One region of the Bradyrhizobium sp. SZCCHNR1098 genome, then DNA from elsewhere that is predicted to be linked to it. Evidence: riboswitches for the same ligand, from Rfam matches in the RefSeq annotation. Region 1 holds a riboswitch; the other holds the start of a gene.
What was found. Region 1 has a riboswitch for S-adenosylmethionine ahead of QX135_RS12340 (O-succinylhomoserine sulfhydrylase). Riboswitches for the same ligand answer to the same signal wherever they lie in the genome.
Positions count from the first base shown of each region.

Region 2: another riboswitch for S-adenosylmethionine. It lies ahead of QX135_RS10755 (homoserine O-acetyltransferase); the one in region 1 lies ahead of QX135_RS12340 (O-succinylhomoserine sulfhydrylase).

Region 1 covers NZ_JAUEXY010000004.1:419,361-427,134, forward strand. The annotation lists gene QX135_RS12310 (methylated-DNA--[protein]-cysteine S-methyltransferase) at 1-428, shown strand, start outside; gene QX135_RS12315 (AraC family transcriptional regulator) at 505-1,344, shown strand; gene QX135_RS12320 (VOC family protein) at 1,396-1,755, shown strand; gene QX135_RS12325 (SRPBCC family protein) at 1,767-2,168, shown strand; gene QX135_RS12330 (MATE family efflux transporter) at 2,185-3,663, opposite strand; gene QX135_RS12335 (2'-deoxycytidine 5'-triphosphate deaminase) at 3,784-4,890, opposite strand; SAM riboswitch at 5,003-5,082, shown strand; gene QX135_RS12340 (O-succinylhomoserine sulfhydrylase) at 5,159-6,367, shown strand; gene QX135_RS12345 (SGNH/GDSL hydrolase family protein) at 6,455-7,609, opposite strand; gene QX135_RS12350 (SGNH/GDSL hydrolase family protein) at 7,623-7,774, opposite strand, start outside.
Region 2 covers NZ_JAUEXY010000004.1:74,036-81,809, reverse strand. The annotation lists gene QX135_RS10775 (DUF2125 domain-containing protein) at 1-439, shown strand, start outside; gene QX135_RS10770 (prephenate/arogenate dehydrogenase family protein) at 445-1,380, opposite strand; gene hisC (histidinol-phosphate transaminase) at 1,377-2,474, opposite strand; gene QX135_RS10760 (chorismate mutase) at 2,512-3,345, opposite strand; SAM riboswitch at 3,544-3,623, shown strand; gene QX135_RS10755 (homoserine O-acetyltransferase) at 3,715-4,929, shown strand; gene metW (methionine biosynthesis protein MetW) at 4,933-5,598, shown strand; gene QX135_RS10745 (GIY-YIG nuclease family protein) at 5,664-5,999, shown strand; gene QX135_RS10740 (S8 family serine peptidase) at 6,669-7,774, opposite strand, start outside.

The DNA of each region.
Region 1 (7,774 bases):
GGGAGCAGCGCCCGTGTTCGAATATTGAACTCGCCATCGAAGGCATCACCGCCATGCTGCGCGGGCAGGAGGTCGACTTCTCCGATGTCGTGCTCGATCTCGGCGGCGTGACACCATTCAACCAGCGCGTCTACGATTGCATTCGTGCCATTCCGCGCGGCGAGACGCGCAGCGCCGACGCGATCGCAGACGAACTGCACGTTCCCAAGGCGCTGAATTCGATCGCGCAGGCGCTGAGCAAGAATGCGCTCGTGCTGATCGTTCCCTGTCACCGCGTGCGCGACATCGGCAACGGTCTCGACAAGCCGTCGCCCAACAGCGGCGTCATCTCCAAACGGCGGCTGCTGTCGCTCGAAGGCGCACGGCCTCATGCGGGCCTGACGTTGTTCGACGCGTTTCTCGCGGTCGACCGGCCGCGCGCGTCGTAAGCGGGCGCCTCGCTGCGCGCGATATTATCTCGGACGCAGCCCTCCTCTTTCATCCGCAATGCGCTAGATTTGCAGGATGAGCGCCACCATCCTGTTCGAAAGCCGTGACGTCACCGTCTCCGAGTTCCGCTGTGCGGCGGTTCCGGGCGAGCGTCCCTATGTCGAGCAGTATTCCGGCTACTCGCTGTCCTATGTGCGCAAGGGGAGCTTCGGCTGTCGGCACCGCGGCCGCTTCTTCGAGCTGGTCACCGGCTCGCTGCTGGTGGGCCATCCCGGCGATGAGTTCATGTGCACGCACGATCACGTCTGCGGCGACGAATGCCTGTCATTCTTCTTCGATCATGCGCTCATCGACGAGATCGGCGGCAACAGGCAGGCTTGGCGGGTTGGCGCGATGCCGCCGCTGCCGGAGCTCATGGTCCTCGGTGAGCTCGCGGAGGCCGTCGCCGCGCGCGAGCAGGACCTCGGTCTGGACGAGGTTGGCCAGATCATCGCCAGCCGCTTCGTCGCGACCGCCACGGGCCAGCACGAACGGGCGGCGACGCCAAGCCTTCGCGATCGCCGGCGCGCGGTCGAGAGCGCATTGTGGATCGACGACAATGCGGCGCGCGACATCGATCTGGCGGCTGCGGCTGGTGAGGCCGGCGTCAGCCCGTTCCATTTCCTGCGGCTGTTCGCGGCCACGATCGGCGTGACGCCGCATCAATATCTGATCCGCTCCCGCTTGCGGCACGCCGCGCGGCGTCTCAGCGAGGAAGATACGCCGGTCACCACCATCGCCTACGATTCGGGTTTTGCCGATCTGTCGAATTTCACCCGCACCTTCGCGCGCGCTGCCGGCGTGTCGCCGGCGAAGTTTCGCAAGGCGTCGCGCGGCGAGCGCAAGATTCTCCAAGACCATCTCAGCCGCCATTGATTGGATGATCCAGCGCGTGCGGCAGCCGCATGCGAAGCATGGAGATCATCGATGTACGATCATATCGGCCTCAAGGTCGGCAATCTGGACGCCAGCGTCCGCTTCTACACAGCGGCGCTGGCGCCGCTCGGCCACATCCTCTGCTCCAAGGACGAGGCGTCGGCGGGCATCGGCCCGAAGGGGGAGCCGGCGCTGTGGCTGTATCTCGACAAGGGCGCCAGCAAAGGCGCCGCCCATATCGCGTTCCGCGCCCGGGACCACGCGGCGGTCGCCAGATTCCACAGCGAGGGGCTGAAGGCCGGCGGCAGCGACAATGGCGGCGCCGGGCCGCGCGCGGACTACAGTCCGACCTACTACGCCGCCTTCCTGATCGATCCCGACGGCAACAACATCGAAGCCGTGTGTCCGTGAGGTCCCCGGCCATGGCATCGATTCAGAAGGACATCCCGATCGCAGCCTCCGCAGCCGCCGTCTGGGACGCCGTGCGCGACTTCGGCGCCGTTCATACCCGGCTGGCGCCCGGCTTCGTCGTCGATTGCCAGCTCGACGGCGACGTCCGGATCGTGACCTTCGCCAACGGCAATGTGGCGCGCGAACGCCTCGTCAGTTGCGACGAGGCGCAGCAGCGTCTGGTCTACACGATCGAGAGCGAACGCGTGACGCATCACAACGCGTCCGTGCAGATCATCCCCGACGGCGCGCAGGGTTGCCGGATGCTCTGGATCACCGACGTGCTGCCGCACGCCATCGCGCCCTATATCGAGCAGCAGATGGCGCTCGGCACGCGCGCGATGCAGGACGCCATAGGCGGGCTGGGCGCCTAGACGAGCCGAGCAGCCGTCAGCCGACATGCGGAGATGGCGGGATCTGCGCCCCCGAGCCGAGCTCGACCGCCAGCACGGCCGGGCGCAGCTCCAGCGCTGCGGCCGGCTTCGGGCCCCAGCGGGTGAGCATGACGGTGGCGAGCGTCAGCACTCCGAGCAGGACCATCGAGGACGCCGCCAGCATGAAGAAGTCGCCCTCGGTCGCGGCATGGCTCAGCAGATAGCTACCGCCTGCGGCGATGAAGACGAGCCGCACCGTCTGTGCCAACACCGGACCGATCACCCTGGCCGCGCCCTGTGAGGAGAAGTACATCGAGATCGCCAGGCCGATGAAGGCATACATTGGCGCTGCGACCTGCAGATAGTGCCGGCCGGCGCTGCGCGCGCTCTCGTCCTGGGTGAAGATGTCGACCCACAATTGCGGGACGATCGCGATCAGCGTCGACAGCGCACCCACCGACGCGAAAGAGACCAGCCCCGCCGTCCAGGCGATCCGGCGGGCACGCGCGATTCTTTCCGCACCGATCGCCATGCCGACCATCGGCACCGAGGCCATGCCGACGGAGAACGCGACAGTGGTCACCATGAATTCGAGCCGTGCGCCGATGCCGTAGCCGGCCAGCACGGCGGTGCCGAACGATGCCAGCATGTGCGTGAAGATCGCGATCGACAGCACGGATTGCAGCGGCGAGAAGCAGGCGATGGCGCCGACCTTGAGGATGTCGGCGAACATCGCGCGGCTGATCTTCAGGCCCCGCAGCTTCGGCCGCACGCGCGCGCGGCCGGAGAACAGGTACCAGCCCATCACCGAGATGCTGACGCAGAAAGCCAGCAGCGCGCCGGCGGCGACGCCGCGCATGCCGAGCCCGAGGACCAGGCTGAGCGTGCCGCCCAATACGATCTGCAGCAGCGCCGAACTGAGGATCATGAACGACGGCAGCTTCATGTTGCCGGTGCCGCGCAGGATGCCGGCCATCGAGTTCATCAGCCAGGGCAGGATGGCGCCGCCGAAGAAGATCTGCAGATAGGCTGTGGCATGGCTCAGCACCGCGCCGCGGCCGCCGAGCACCTCCAGCAAAGCGGGACCGAACACCAGCATGCCGACCATGAAGGTCGCGCCGAACAACAGCGCAATCAGCAGCGCGTGCGTGGCGAGGGTCGAGGCCCGTTCGGTGTCGCCGGCGCCGAGCGCCCGCGCGATCGCCGAGGCCACGCCGCCGCCCATGGCGCCGCCGGACATCGTCATGGTCAGGATCACCAGCGGGAACACTAGTGCCATCGCCGCCAGCGCCTCGATACCGAGCCGGCCGATATAGGAGGTCTCGGCGATGACGACGCAGGTGCCTGCCGTGTTCGCGATGATGTTGGGCCAGGCCAGCGACAGCAGGGTGCGCAGAATGGGTCCGTCGACGAGCGCATTCCGAACCGGCTTCGCGATGGGCGGCAACGTACGCCCCTCGCCGACCGGACTGTCGGCCAAGCCGATCTCGGACATGCTCGCTCCCCGTTTGGCCGCGCCATCTGGCGGGACCTTTGTCGTTCCTCCTAGCACACCGCCGGGCCGCGCCCCGTGCAGCGGGCGCATTGGGGGTGCGCGGTCAGCGCGCAGCCGGGCCTAGAGGCGGAAGTGCTTGGAGAGCTTCAGGCCCTGGGCCTGGTAGTTGGAGCCGATGCGGCTGCCATACATCGCGTTCGGCCGGGCCAGCATCTTCTCATAGACGAGGCGGCCGACGATCTGACCGTGCTCGAGGATGAACGGCACCTCGCGCGAGCGCACCTCGAGCACCGCGCGCGAGCCCTGCCCGCCGGCGCCGGCATAGCCGAAGCCGGGATCGAAGAAGCCGGCATAGTGGACACGGAATTCGCCCACGAGCGGATCGAACGGCACCATCTCGGCGGCGTAGTCCGGCGGCACCTGCACGGCCTCCTTCGAAGCCAGGATGTAGAACTCGCCGGGATCGAGAATGAGGCTGCCGTCGGGGCGCGCCTTGATCGGCTCCCAGAACTCCTCCACAGCATAGCCGGCGCGGCGGTCGACGTCGACGACGCCGGTATGGCGCTTGGCGCGATAGCCCACATAGCCGTTGGCATTGCTGCCGGACAGGTCGACGGAAAGAGCGACGCCGCCGACGAGATCCGCATCATCGCGATCCACCAGCCGCTCGGCCTGATGCAGCGCGATCAGTTCGTCCTCCGACAGAACCGCGTCGCGGTAGCGGAAGCGGACCTGGGACAGGCGCGAGCCTTCGCGCAGCAAAACGGGAAACGTCTTCGGGCTGATCTCGGCGTAGAGCGGACCGTGATAGCCGGCTCCGATCATGTCGAACCGTCGCGTGCCGTCGGCGATCACGCGGGTGAACACGTCGAGCCGCCCGGTCGAGCTCTTCGGATTGGCGGCCGCGACGATGTCCTTCGGCAGCGCGAGACTCTCCAAGAGCGGCACGATGTAGACGCAGTTGGTCTCCAGCACTGCGCCGTCGGCGAGCGCGAATTCGTGCAGCTTCAACTCGTCGATACGCTCGGCGACCGTCGCGCCCGGCCCGGGCAGAAAGCTTGCCCGCACGCGATAGGCGATGTCGCCGAGCCGCAGGTCCAGGCTCGCCGGCTGGATCTGGCTTTCGACAAAATCGTATGCGGGGATGATCAGGCCAGCCTCCGCCATCGCCACGATCATGCGATCGGGGAGGATGCCGTGGGCGTCGGGGCTGAGCGAAAACGGCAAGACCTGATCCTTTGCAGGCGCCGGAACGGCGGCTTATCGAGCCTATATAGGGTCTTTTTACCGGTTATCCGATGGCTGGCTTGACGGAAAGGCCGGTTGCGACTATGAGCACGACTTATCCCGTGGTGATTTGAGCCGGCCGGCTTGCAGCCACGTTAAATAAGTCGCTAAACAGGCCGGGGACGATTGTGATCCCGGCCGTGAGGAGTTTTCCCAGGCCGGTTTTTTTGTGCCCATCGCTGGAGGCGGTGGTCACGATGGAGGTCACATGTCGAAGTCCCCCGCGAAGGCCCCGGCGTCGTTCGCCCGCTATCGTCCTGAAACCCGCCTGGTGCATTCCGGCACCTTGCGTTCCGAATTCGGCGAGACCGCCGAGGCGCTCTATCTGACGCAAGGCTTCGTCTACGCCACCGCCGAGGAGTGCGAGGCGCGCTTCAAGGGCGAGGATCCCGGCTTCATCTATTCGCGCTTCTCCAACCCGACCACGGCAATGTTCGAGCGCCGCATGATCGAGCTCGAGGGCGCCGAGGCCTGCCGCTCGGCCGCAACCGGCATGGCCGCAGTCACCACGGCAATCCTCGCTCCCCTCCGTGCCGGCGATCACGTCGTCGCCGCCAAGGCGCTGTTCGGCTCGTGCCGCTACGTCGTCGAAGATCTCTTGCCGCGCTACGGCATCGAATCGACCCTGGTCGATGGGCTCGACCTCGACCAATGGCAGAAGGCGGTCAGGCCGAACACCAAGTCGTTCTTCCTGGAGAGCCCGACCAATCCGACGCTCGACGTGATGGACATTCCCGCGATCGCCGAGATCGCGCACGCCCGTGGCGCGCGACTGATCGTCGACAACGTGTTCGCGACCCCGATCTGGCAGAGCCCGCTCGCGCTCGGCGCCGACGTCGTGGTGTATTCCGCGACCAAGCACATCGATGGCCAGGGCCGCTGCCTCGGCGGCGTGATCCTGTCGTCGGAGGCGTTCATCGCCGAGCACATCCACAATTTCATGCGCCAGACCGGTCCGTCGATCTCGCCGTTCAACGCCTGGGTCCTGCTCAAGGGCCTGGAGACCTTGGCGGTGCGCGTGCGCGCGCAGACCGAGACGGCGGCGAAGGTGGCCGACTTTCTCGCGGCGCATCCGAAGATCTCGCGGCTGATCTATCCCGGTCGCGAGGACCATCCGCAGGCGGCGACCGTGCGCAAGCAGATGCGCGCCGGCTCGACGCTGGTCGGCTTCGAGGTGAAGGGCGGCAAGGCCGGCGCGTTCCGCACGCTCAACGGCTTGAAGCTCGCGCGCATCTCCAACAATCTCGGCGACGCCAAGACGCTGGTCACGCATCCGGCGACGACGACGCACCAGCGGCTGACGCCGGAGGCGCGCGCCGAGCTCGGCATCAGCGAGGGCTTCATCCGCTTCTCCGCCGGGCTCGAGCATGCCGACGATCTGATCGAGGATCTGGATGCGGCCCTGAGGGCCGCGTAGCGAATGGCCGCATAGAGAATGGCGAATAGGGCGTACCGATTGCATCCTATTCGCTACTCGCTACTCGCTATTCCCTACTCGCCACTCTCACATCGGCCGATAGGTCAGCACGTTGGCCGGCGTGTTGATGCCGAGCTTGACCTGGCCGACCGAGCGGATGATGTCGTCGCCGAGCAGCTGGGCGAAGCAGGCGTAGCCCCAATCGCTCATGTGCAGACCGTCCGAGATCACGAACTCGTTGATCGGGATCGCCTGCCGCTCGTGCCAGTCGCGCATCACCTCGAAGCGGGGGAAGATGCCGGCGTGATGCAGCTCGGCGATACGCCCGAGCAGCTTGTTCATGCGGCTGGCGTTCTCCGAGCGCTCGTTGACGCGCGGCGAATATTGCAGGTCGACCAGCACGACATCGGAGGCCGCCGCCTGGATCTTGGCGACGCCGTCATCGACCAGCTTGGCGGTCTCGGCGGGATCGAGATCGCGCAGCACGGCATTGGTGCCGACCTGCCAGATCACGAGATCCGGATGCCGGTCGATCACCGACGTCTCCAGCCGCTTCATCATCTCCGGCGCATCCTCGCCGCCGACGCCGGCATTGATGACGCTGATGTCGACCATCGGATATTGCCGGCGCAGCTGCGCGGCGAGCCGATTCGGATAGGTGTAGTCCGGCGCGCTCGCGCCATAGCCCTGCGTCGACGACGAGCCGAAGGCGACGATGACGACCGGCAGGCCGGAGGCGAGCTTGTTGGCGACGTGCGGCAGCGAAATGAAATTCTTCTTGGCGACGCCCTTCGGCGTCAGGCACGGCACGCGGTTGAAGATGTCGGTGGCCGACTTCGCGACCTGCTTGACCTTGTCGATCGCCCGCTCGGTGATGCTGCGCGACGGCGGCGCCGCCACGACGGCCTGCCCGGCTGCAGCCGGCGGCTGTGCATCGGTCATGGCCGGCGCGGTCGTCGCCGCAGGCGGCGAGGTTATGGTCGCCGGGCGCGCCACGGCGATCGGCCCGGGCACCTGATCGCTCGCCTGCGCCACCGTGACGTGACCGATGCTCGGTCGCCCGCTGATCAGCGGAGCCTTTGGATCGGAGCTCTCCACATCGGAAAGCGCGGCGGGCGCAGCCGGCGCTGCGCTCTGCGCCCGTAGCTTCTGCGGGCTCAGCGCGAGGGCGATGGCAATGACCGCAACGGCCGAAAGCTTCTCCCATGTCCCGGAGACGCGGTGACACTCATTCGACGTCATGAACGACATAACCCTAGTTCTGCTGCGCCGGCCCGATATGCGCCGCGTCGATGATGAACTTCGACAGCGCCCGGCCGAGGCAGTCATGAACCTGCTTGGCCAGCTCGACTCCGTGCGTCGGATTGAACAGGTCGAAATCGCCCTGCTCGTTCCATTGCCGCATGA
Region 2 (7,774 bases), 350 kb from region 1:
TCATGTCGAGATTGTCCAGTCGCGCATCCAGCAGGGCGAGCTGCTGGCGGTCGCATCGGGCACGCTGACCCTGACCGCCAATGGCGGGATCGATGGCGAAGTGCAGATGACGGTCGCCGGGATCGAAAAGGTCATTCCGGCGCTCGGCCTCGACAAGATGCTCGAAAACGGCGTGCCGCAGGGAACGCTCGATCGCGTGGCGCCCGGTGTGAAGTCGCAGGACGTCAACAACCTGCTCGGTGCGCTCGACCGCGCGATTCCCGGCCTCGGCAAGGTCGTCAAGCAGAACGCCAATGTCGGCGTCGCGCTCGGCATCAATGCGCTCGGCAAGGAGGCCACGCTCGAAGGACGCAAGGCGCGGACCTTCCCGTTGCGCTTCGCCGACGGGGTCGTGGTGCTCGGTCCGTTCAAGGTCGCCCGCGTCCCACCGCTGTTCTGAAGCCTTCAGGGCTTCTTCAACTGCGGCAGCGGCCGGCCGAAGTCCGGCGCCGCCGAATCCTGGCCGATATCGACGATGCCGCGGCGGATCGCGCGGGTGCGGGTGAAGTGATCGAACAGCGCATCGCCGTCGCCGCGGCGGATCGCCCGCGTCAGCTTGGAGAGGTCCTCGGTGAAGGTGCCGAGCATGTCGAGCACGGCATCCTTGTTGCTCAGGAAGATGTCGCGCCACATCGTCGGGTCGGATGCGGCGATGCGGGTGAAATCGCGAAAGCCGCCGGCGGAGAACTTGATCACCTCGGACTCCGTCACCTGCGCCAGCTCGTCGGCGGTGCCGACGATGGTGTAGGCGATCAGATGCGGCAGATGGCTGGTGATCGCGAGCACGCGGTCGTGGTGATCCGGCGTCATGATCTCGACCTTGGCGCCGAGCGCCGCCCAGAACGCGCGCAGACGATCGATCGCGTCGGCATCTACACCGTCGGGTGGCGTCAGGATGCACCAGCGGTTGATGAACAGCTCGGCGAAACCAGAATCCGGTCCCGAATTCTCGGTGCCGGCGACCGGATGCGCCGGCACGAAATGAACATGCGCTGGCAGATGCGGCGCCATGTCGCGAACGATGGCGCCCTTCACGGAGCCGACGTCGGAGACGATGGCGCCGGGCTTCAGATGCGGCGCGATCTCGGCCGCGACCGGACCGCACGCTCCGACGGGAATACAGAGGATGACGAGGTCGGCATCCTTGACCGCCTCCGCATTGCTCGCCACGACGCGGTCGACGAGGCCGAGTTCGGCGACGCGCGCGCGAGTCTTCTCCGAGCGCGCGGTGGTGACGATCTCGCCGGCCACGCCCTGCAGCCGCGCCGCCCGCGCGATCGAGCCGCCGATCAGGCCGAAGCCGATCAGCGCGATGCGTTCGAACCGCCCCGCGACGCTCATTTCGCCCTCATGAATTCGCTGAGAGCCTCCACGACCAGACGATTGGCTTCCTCGGTGCCGATCGTCATGCGCAGCGCGTTCGGCAGCTTGTAGTTGGCGAGCGCGCGCAGCACGAGGCCGCGCCGGGTCAGGAATGCGTCGGCCTCGACCGCGGTCTTGCCCTTGTCGGTCGGGAAGTGGATCAGGATGAAATTGGTGACGCTCGGCGTCACCTTCAGCCCGAGCTTGCCGATCTCCTCGGTCAGCCAGTTGCGCCACGTTTCCGTATGCGTCTTCGACATCTGCTGATGCGCGGTGTCCTCGATCGCGGCGACCGCGGCGAGCATCGCCGGCGAGGAGACGTTGAACGGCCCACGGATTCGGTTGATCGCATCGACGATGGGCGCGGGGCCGAACATCCAGCCGACGCGGAGCGCCGCGAGGCCGTGGATCTTGGAAAAGGTGTGGGTGACGACGGTGTTCTCGGTCGTCGCGACCAGCTCGATCCCGAACTCATAATCGTTGCGCGAGACGTAGTCGGCATAGGCGGCGTCGAGCACCAGCACGACATGCGAGGGAAGGCCGGCGCGCAGCCGCTTGACCTCGTCGAACGGGATGTAGGTGCCGGTCGGGTTGTTCGGATTGGCGAGCCACACGAGCTTGGTGCGCGGCGTCACCGCGGCCAGGATCGCGTCGACGTCGGTGCGATACTCGGTCTCGGCGGCAACCACGTTCCTGGCGCCGCAGCCCATGGTCGCGATCGGATAGACCAGGAAGCCGTGCGCGGTGGAGATCGCCTCGTCGCCTTGCCCGAGAAAGGTGTGTGCCAGCAGATTCAGGATCTCGTCGGAGCCGGCGCCGCAGACGATGCGGCCGGGATCGAGGCCATAGGTGCGGCCGATCGCCTCGCGCAGCACCCGCGAGGTGCCTTCCGGATAATCCTCCAGATGCGTGGCCGCGCTCTTGAAGGCGTCGATCGCCTTGGGTGAAGGACCGAACGGAGTCTCGTTCGCCGACAGCTTGAACACCTTGCGGCCCGGCTCGGGCTTCGGGCTCTTGCCCGGCGTGTAGGGCGCAATCTCGAGGATGCCGGGATTCGGCACGGGGCGGTTCATCGTCAACTCCGGAAAATCATCACTGGCGCGGGGCGTCTCAGCTGGGAACCGTATAGCGTTTCGCATGGCCGCCGACGAGGGCCGTCGAGCGGACCGAGGCGCCCGCCGCGATCAGGGCAGCCTTGATCTTGTCGAGGTTCGACGGCGACTCGATCGACACCAACAGCGCCGCGCCGTCGAAGGCGGTATCGGGCACCGCGATGACGTCGGCGAGCGGCGACAGCGCGCGGGACACCTGCGCATTCCAGCCGGAGACGCGGATGCTCCAGGTCTCGACCTCCAGCACCAGCGCGTCGTCCGCGACGCGCGAGATCGCGAACACCGGCAGCGCCGCCGGATGGTCGGCCCGCTCGATGAACGGCATCCGCGCGATGATCTTCGGCGCGCCCGCGGGCTCCAGCGTGATCCACCACGGCGTATGCCCCGAGGTCGTCGACACCAGCGCGAGATCGCCCTTCGAGCGCGCCACGGCTTCGACGGCGGCCTGGGCGCTGAAATGGGCGACATAAGGCACCACGAAGCCGAAATGGAACCTGGCGGAATCGCGCATCGCGGATTCGCCGACCGACACGTCGGCGTGAACCGAGAACGGCGCCTGCACGTAAGTGAACGTCGAGACGATCACGCGCCAGATGCCCTCGACGGTGTCGAGCGGCAGGATGCCGCGATGGCGCTGCACCAGGCGCCGCATCATGTCGGCCTCTCGCGCCGGGCGGAACGCCGAGCCGACCTCCTGGGTCTTCTTGACCTTGATCAGCCGGTCGATGATGTCGGCCCTGTTCATCAGGAGCTGATGGACCTGCTCGTCGATCGCGTCGATCTCCTTGCGCAAATCGGCGAGCGAGGGAGGGGCTGGCGGCGGGGTCGACATGGGCAGGGTCACTCTTCGCAGGCCGCGGGTCAACGCGCGGCGGACTGGAACGGATGCCGTTCTCTCCGATGCGGGGGACGTGCGCAACAGCAAGTTTACCTCGTGCTGCCTAGGCTTGGCTGACCTGCAGCCATGGGGCGCCCGATCGGCGGTCAACCCGAGCTTGCCTTGACGAGGAGCGCCCGCGGGACTAGTTTCTGCCTGTTCCGTGGTCATTTGAGCCGGCCGGCTTGCAGCCACGTTAAAAAACTCGCTAAACAGGCCGGGGACGTTATCGATCCCGGCCGAACCCCAGTTCAGGCCGGGTTTTTCATGGCCTGATGTGTCACGTGGTTCGGGAGCCCTTGCCGGATGGCCGGGGTGAGAGACATGACAGGCCTGACGCCGAAACCCACCTCCGCGCTGCGCACGATTGCGCCCGAAGAGCGCTCGCACGAGGTCGATCATCCGAGCTCGCTGGTCGCGCAGTTCGGTGCCGACAAGCCGCTCAGGCTCGATTGCGGCGTCGACCTGTCGCCGTTCCAGATCGCCTACCAGACCTATGGCGAGCTCAACGCCGACAAGTCGAACGCGGTCCTGGTCTGCCACGCGCTGACCGGCGACCAGCACGTCGCCAACCGTCATCCGGTCACCGGCAAGCCGGGCTGGTGGGAGACGCTGGTCGGCCCCGGCCGTCCGCTCGATCCCAGCCGCTATTTCATCATCTGCTCGAACGTGATTGGCGGCTGCATGGGCTCGACCGGCCCGGCCTCGCTGAACCCTGCGACCGGCAAGGTCTGGGGGCTCGATTTCCCGATCATCACCATCCCCGACATGGTGCGGGCGCAGGCGATGCTGATCGACCATCTCGGCATCGACACGCTGTTCGCCGTGGTCGGCGGCTCGATGGGCGGCATGCAGGCGCTGCAATGGACGGTGGCCTATCCGCAGCGCGTGTTCGCCACGCTCGCGATCGCCTGCGCGACGCGGCACTCGGCACAGAACATCGCCTTCCACGAGCTCGGCCGCCAGGCCGTCATGGCCGATCCCGACTGGGACCACGGCCGCTACGGCGACAAGGGCACTCATCCGCATCGCGGCCTCGCGGTGGCACGGATGGCCGCGCATATCACTTATCTGTCGGATGCCGCCCTGCATCGCAAGTTCGGCCGCCGCATGCAAGACCGCGAGTTGCCGACGTTCTCGTTCGACGCCGACTTCCAGGTCGAGAGCTATCTGCGCTATCAGGGCTCGTCCTTCGTCGAGCGCTTCGACGCCAACTCCTATCTCTATCTGACGCGGGCGATGGACTATTTCGACATCGCCGGCGACCACGATGGCGTGCTGGCGGCGGCGTTCCGCGGCATCAAGACGCGCTTTTGCGTGGTGTCCTTCACCAGCGACTGGCTGTTTCCGACTTCGGAGTCGCGGGCGCTGGTGCATGCGCTCAACGCGTCCAGCGCGCGCGTGTCGTTTGCCGAGATCGAGACCGACAGGGGGCACGACGCGTTCCTGCTCGACGTCCCCGAGTTCTTCGAGATCGCCAGCGCTTTTCTCGATTCCGCCGGCAAGGCGCGCGGCCTCAAGGTCGCGACGGGAGGCTGAGACATGAGCATGCAGGGTGTGCTGCCGCTGAACGGATTCTCCGGCGGCGAGGTGCTGGCCTATCGGCCCGATCATCTCCTGATCGCCGGCATGGTCGAGAGCGGCTCCAAGGTGCTCGACATCGGCTGCGGCGACGGTGACCTGCTGCAGCTGCTCGAGAGCCGCGGCATCGACGGCCGCGGCATCGAGCTGTCGCGCGAGGGCGTCAACCATTGTGTCGCCAAGGGCCTCGCGGTGGTGCAGGGCGATGCTGACACCGATCTCGTCGATTATCCCGACGATGCGTTCGACTACGTGGTCCTGTCGCAGACCCTGCAAGCGACGCGGCGGCCCAAGACGGTGCTGGAAAATCTCCTGCGCATCGGCCGCCGTGCCATCGTCACCTTCCCGAATTTCGGCTTCTGGCGGCTGCGGCTGCAGCTGCTGGTCGGCGGCCACATGCCGCGCACCGACAATCTGCCTTTCACCTGGTACGACACGCCGAACATCCATTTCTGCACCATCAAGGACTTCGTGCAGCTCTGCGACGAGATCGGCGTCAAGATGGAGCGCGCCGTCGCACTTGATAGTTACGGCCGCCCCTTGCGTGTCGCCATGCCCTGGTGGTTCTGGAACATGTTCGGCGAGCAGGGGGTGTTTCTTCTGAGCAGGGCGGAGAAGGGGCGGTAGGGAGACGGGGGGCGACCGCAGCCCCGGGGCCTTGTTGAAGTTTGTGGCCCGCTCTCTCGGCCGTCATGGCCGGGCTTGTCCCGGCCATCCACGTCTTGCAGTATGGCGAGATGGCGGGCGGCTACGTGTACTTCATGACTAATCGTCCCAACGGTGCGCTCTATGTCGGCGTGACCAGCGATCTCGTGCGCCGTGTCTTTCAGCATCGATCCGGCTTGGTTGATGGCTTCACCAGGCGGTATGGCTTGACGCGATTGGTGTACTTTGAAGTCTTCGACGACATTCAGAGCGCGATCCAACGGGAGCACAACATCACGCATTGGTCGCGCGCCTGGAAGGTTGGAATGATCCTTGCGAGCAATCCCAGCTGGGATGATCTCTACGATAGGATCACAGCTTGAGGCGCGCACGAGGACGGACGTGGATGGCCGGGACAAGCCCGGCCATGACGAGCTTGGGGTGGCGGGATTTCACTTTTCAAAGAGCCGATGGCGGTTGAGACAAGGCTGCGCATCCCCGCGGCACCTTCGCGCCCGAGCTATGCGTCATGCATCGCCTCCGATAGCGAAGAGGCGCAGGGAAGGCCGGATGCTGGCCGCACCCATGGCCCGCCTGCGGAAAAAATGCAGGCGGCAGGAACCACAGGTACGAGCCGGAACACCCGGCCTTCCCTGCGCGATGGTTGAACGGCTGCTTCGCATTCTCCTCGGTGCGCCGGGCTTTTTGGCCACCGTGTCGCGCAATGCGCTTGCGCGCATCGCGCTGGATACCAGCATCGGGGTATCAGGACCGCGCGACTTGACCGTGCGTGCCGGAATTGCTCGTCCGCGCGAGGAAGCCCCACGCGCAATCCGACACGCCCACCGCATCCCACCTCAGCGTTCGTGACGACCGCGATACGCCCCTCTTGCAGTGAGGCGGGACGGGCGGAAATCTGCGCTTGATTTGGCCGACGACGCAAGCCGCGATCGTGCGACAAACTAACACGACGGGCAGTCCGTGCATGAGGCTCATGCGCAAACTGCCCGTCGTGCAACGTCTGATGCCGTTCCTACGGCTTGCCCCGTGATCTACAGCAAGCCGACCTTGTGCATGATGTCGCGGATCTGCGCCGGACTGGGATCACCGACCGCCGGGCTGGACCACTCGCTGGTCGTCGTTGCCGGGCCCCTGGCAACCGAACCGGCTCCGTTGAGCTTGCCATTGGGCGCCTGCGGCACCAGCGTCGGAGACGTCGCGCCGCTCTGCGCCTCGCCGCGCGCCAGTCCCAGCAGGCGACGGAGAACGTCGAGCGAGGGATCGGCCGTGGGCGCGGAGGCCACGCCCGCTTCCAGGCCGAGTGCGCGCATCGCGTTCGGCAGTCCGGCTCCCGAACGGTTGGGATCGCCGAACTGCAGCGGCGTCGATGTCTCCTTCAGGATCTGGAACAGCCGCTCCACACGCCGCGCGTCGCGTGTCGCGAACTGGCCCTTGAAGTCGGGATGATGCGCCAGCACGAGCGCGGCGAGGCCGGTGACGTGCGGCGTCGCCATCGAGGTGCCGTCCCAGGCCCCGAAGCCATCCGCCGGCAGCGAGGACACGATGCCGACGCCCGGCGCGCAGACGTCGATCTCCGGCCCGAAGCAACTGAACTTCGCCGGAAAATATCCGTCGGCGCTCCGGAAGCCGTCCAACCCCTGCTGGGCGTGGAAGCTGTCCTCGGGAAACTCGCCCCATTTGCCCATCGCGGCGACCGCCAGGCAATGCGGCGTCGAGCCCGGAAACTGGACCGGCCCCGACGAGTTTCCCGCGGCGACGATACAGGCAAGGCCCATCTGCTTGGCCCGCAAGATCCGCTCCTCGATGATCTGCGACGGCTCGCCGCCGCCCAGACTCATGTTGGCGACGTCGATGCCATTCTCCATGCAGTAGTCGAGCGCCGAGACGAGATCGCTGAACCGGCCGCCCGGGAAGATCCGGCAGACATGGATTTCGGCCGCCGGAGCGAAGCCGCGAATGCCGCCGCCGGAGCCGATCGGTCCGCCGGCGATGATCCCGGCGCAATGCGAGCCGTGACCGATGGTATCGACGGTCCAACTCGCGGGATCATTGCCGACGATGCTCTTGCCGATCGTAACGCCGTGCAGATTGCGATGCGTCGGCGCGGCGCCGGAATCGATCACCGCAATCTTCACTC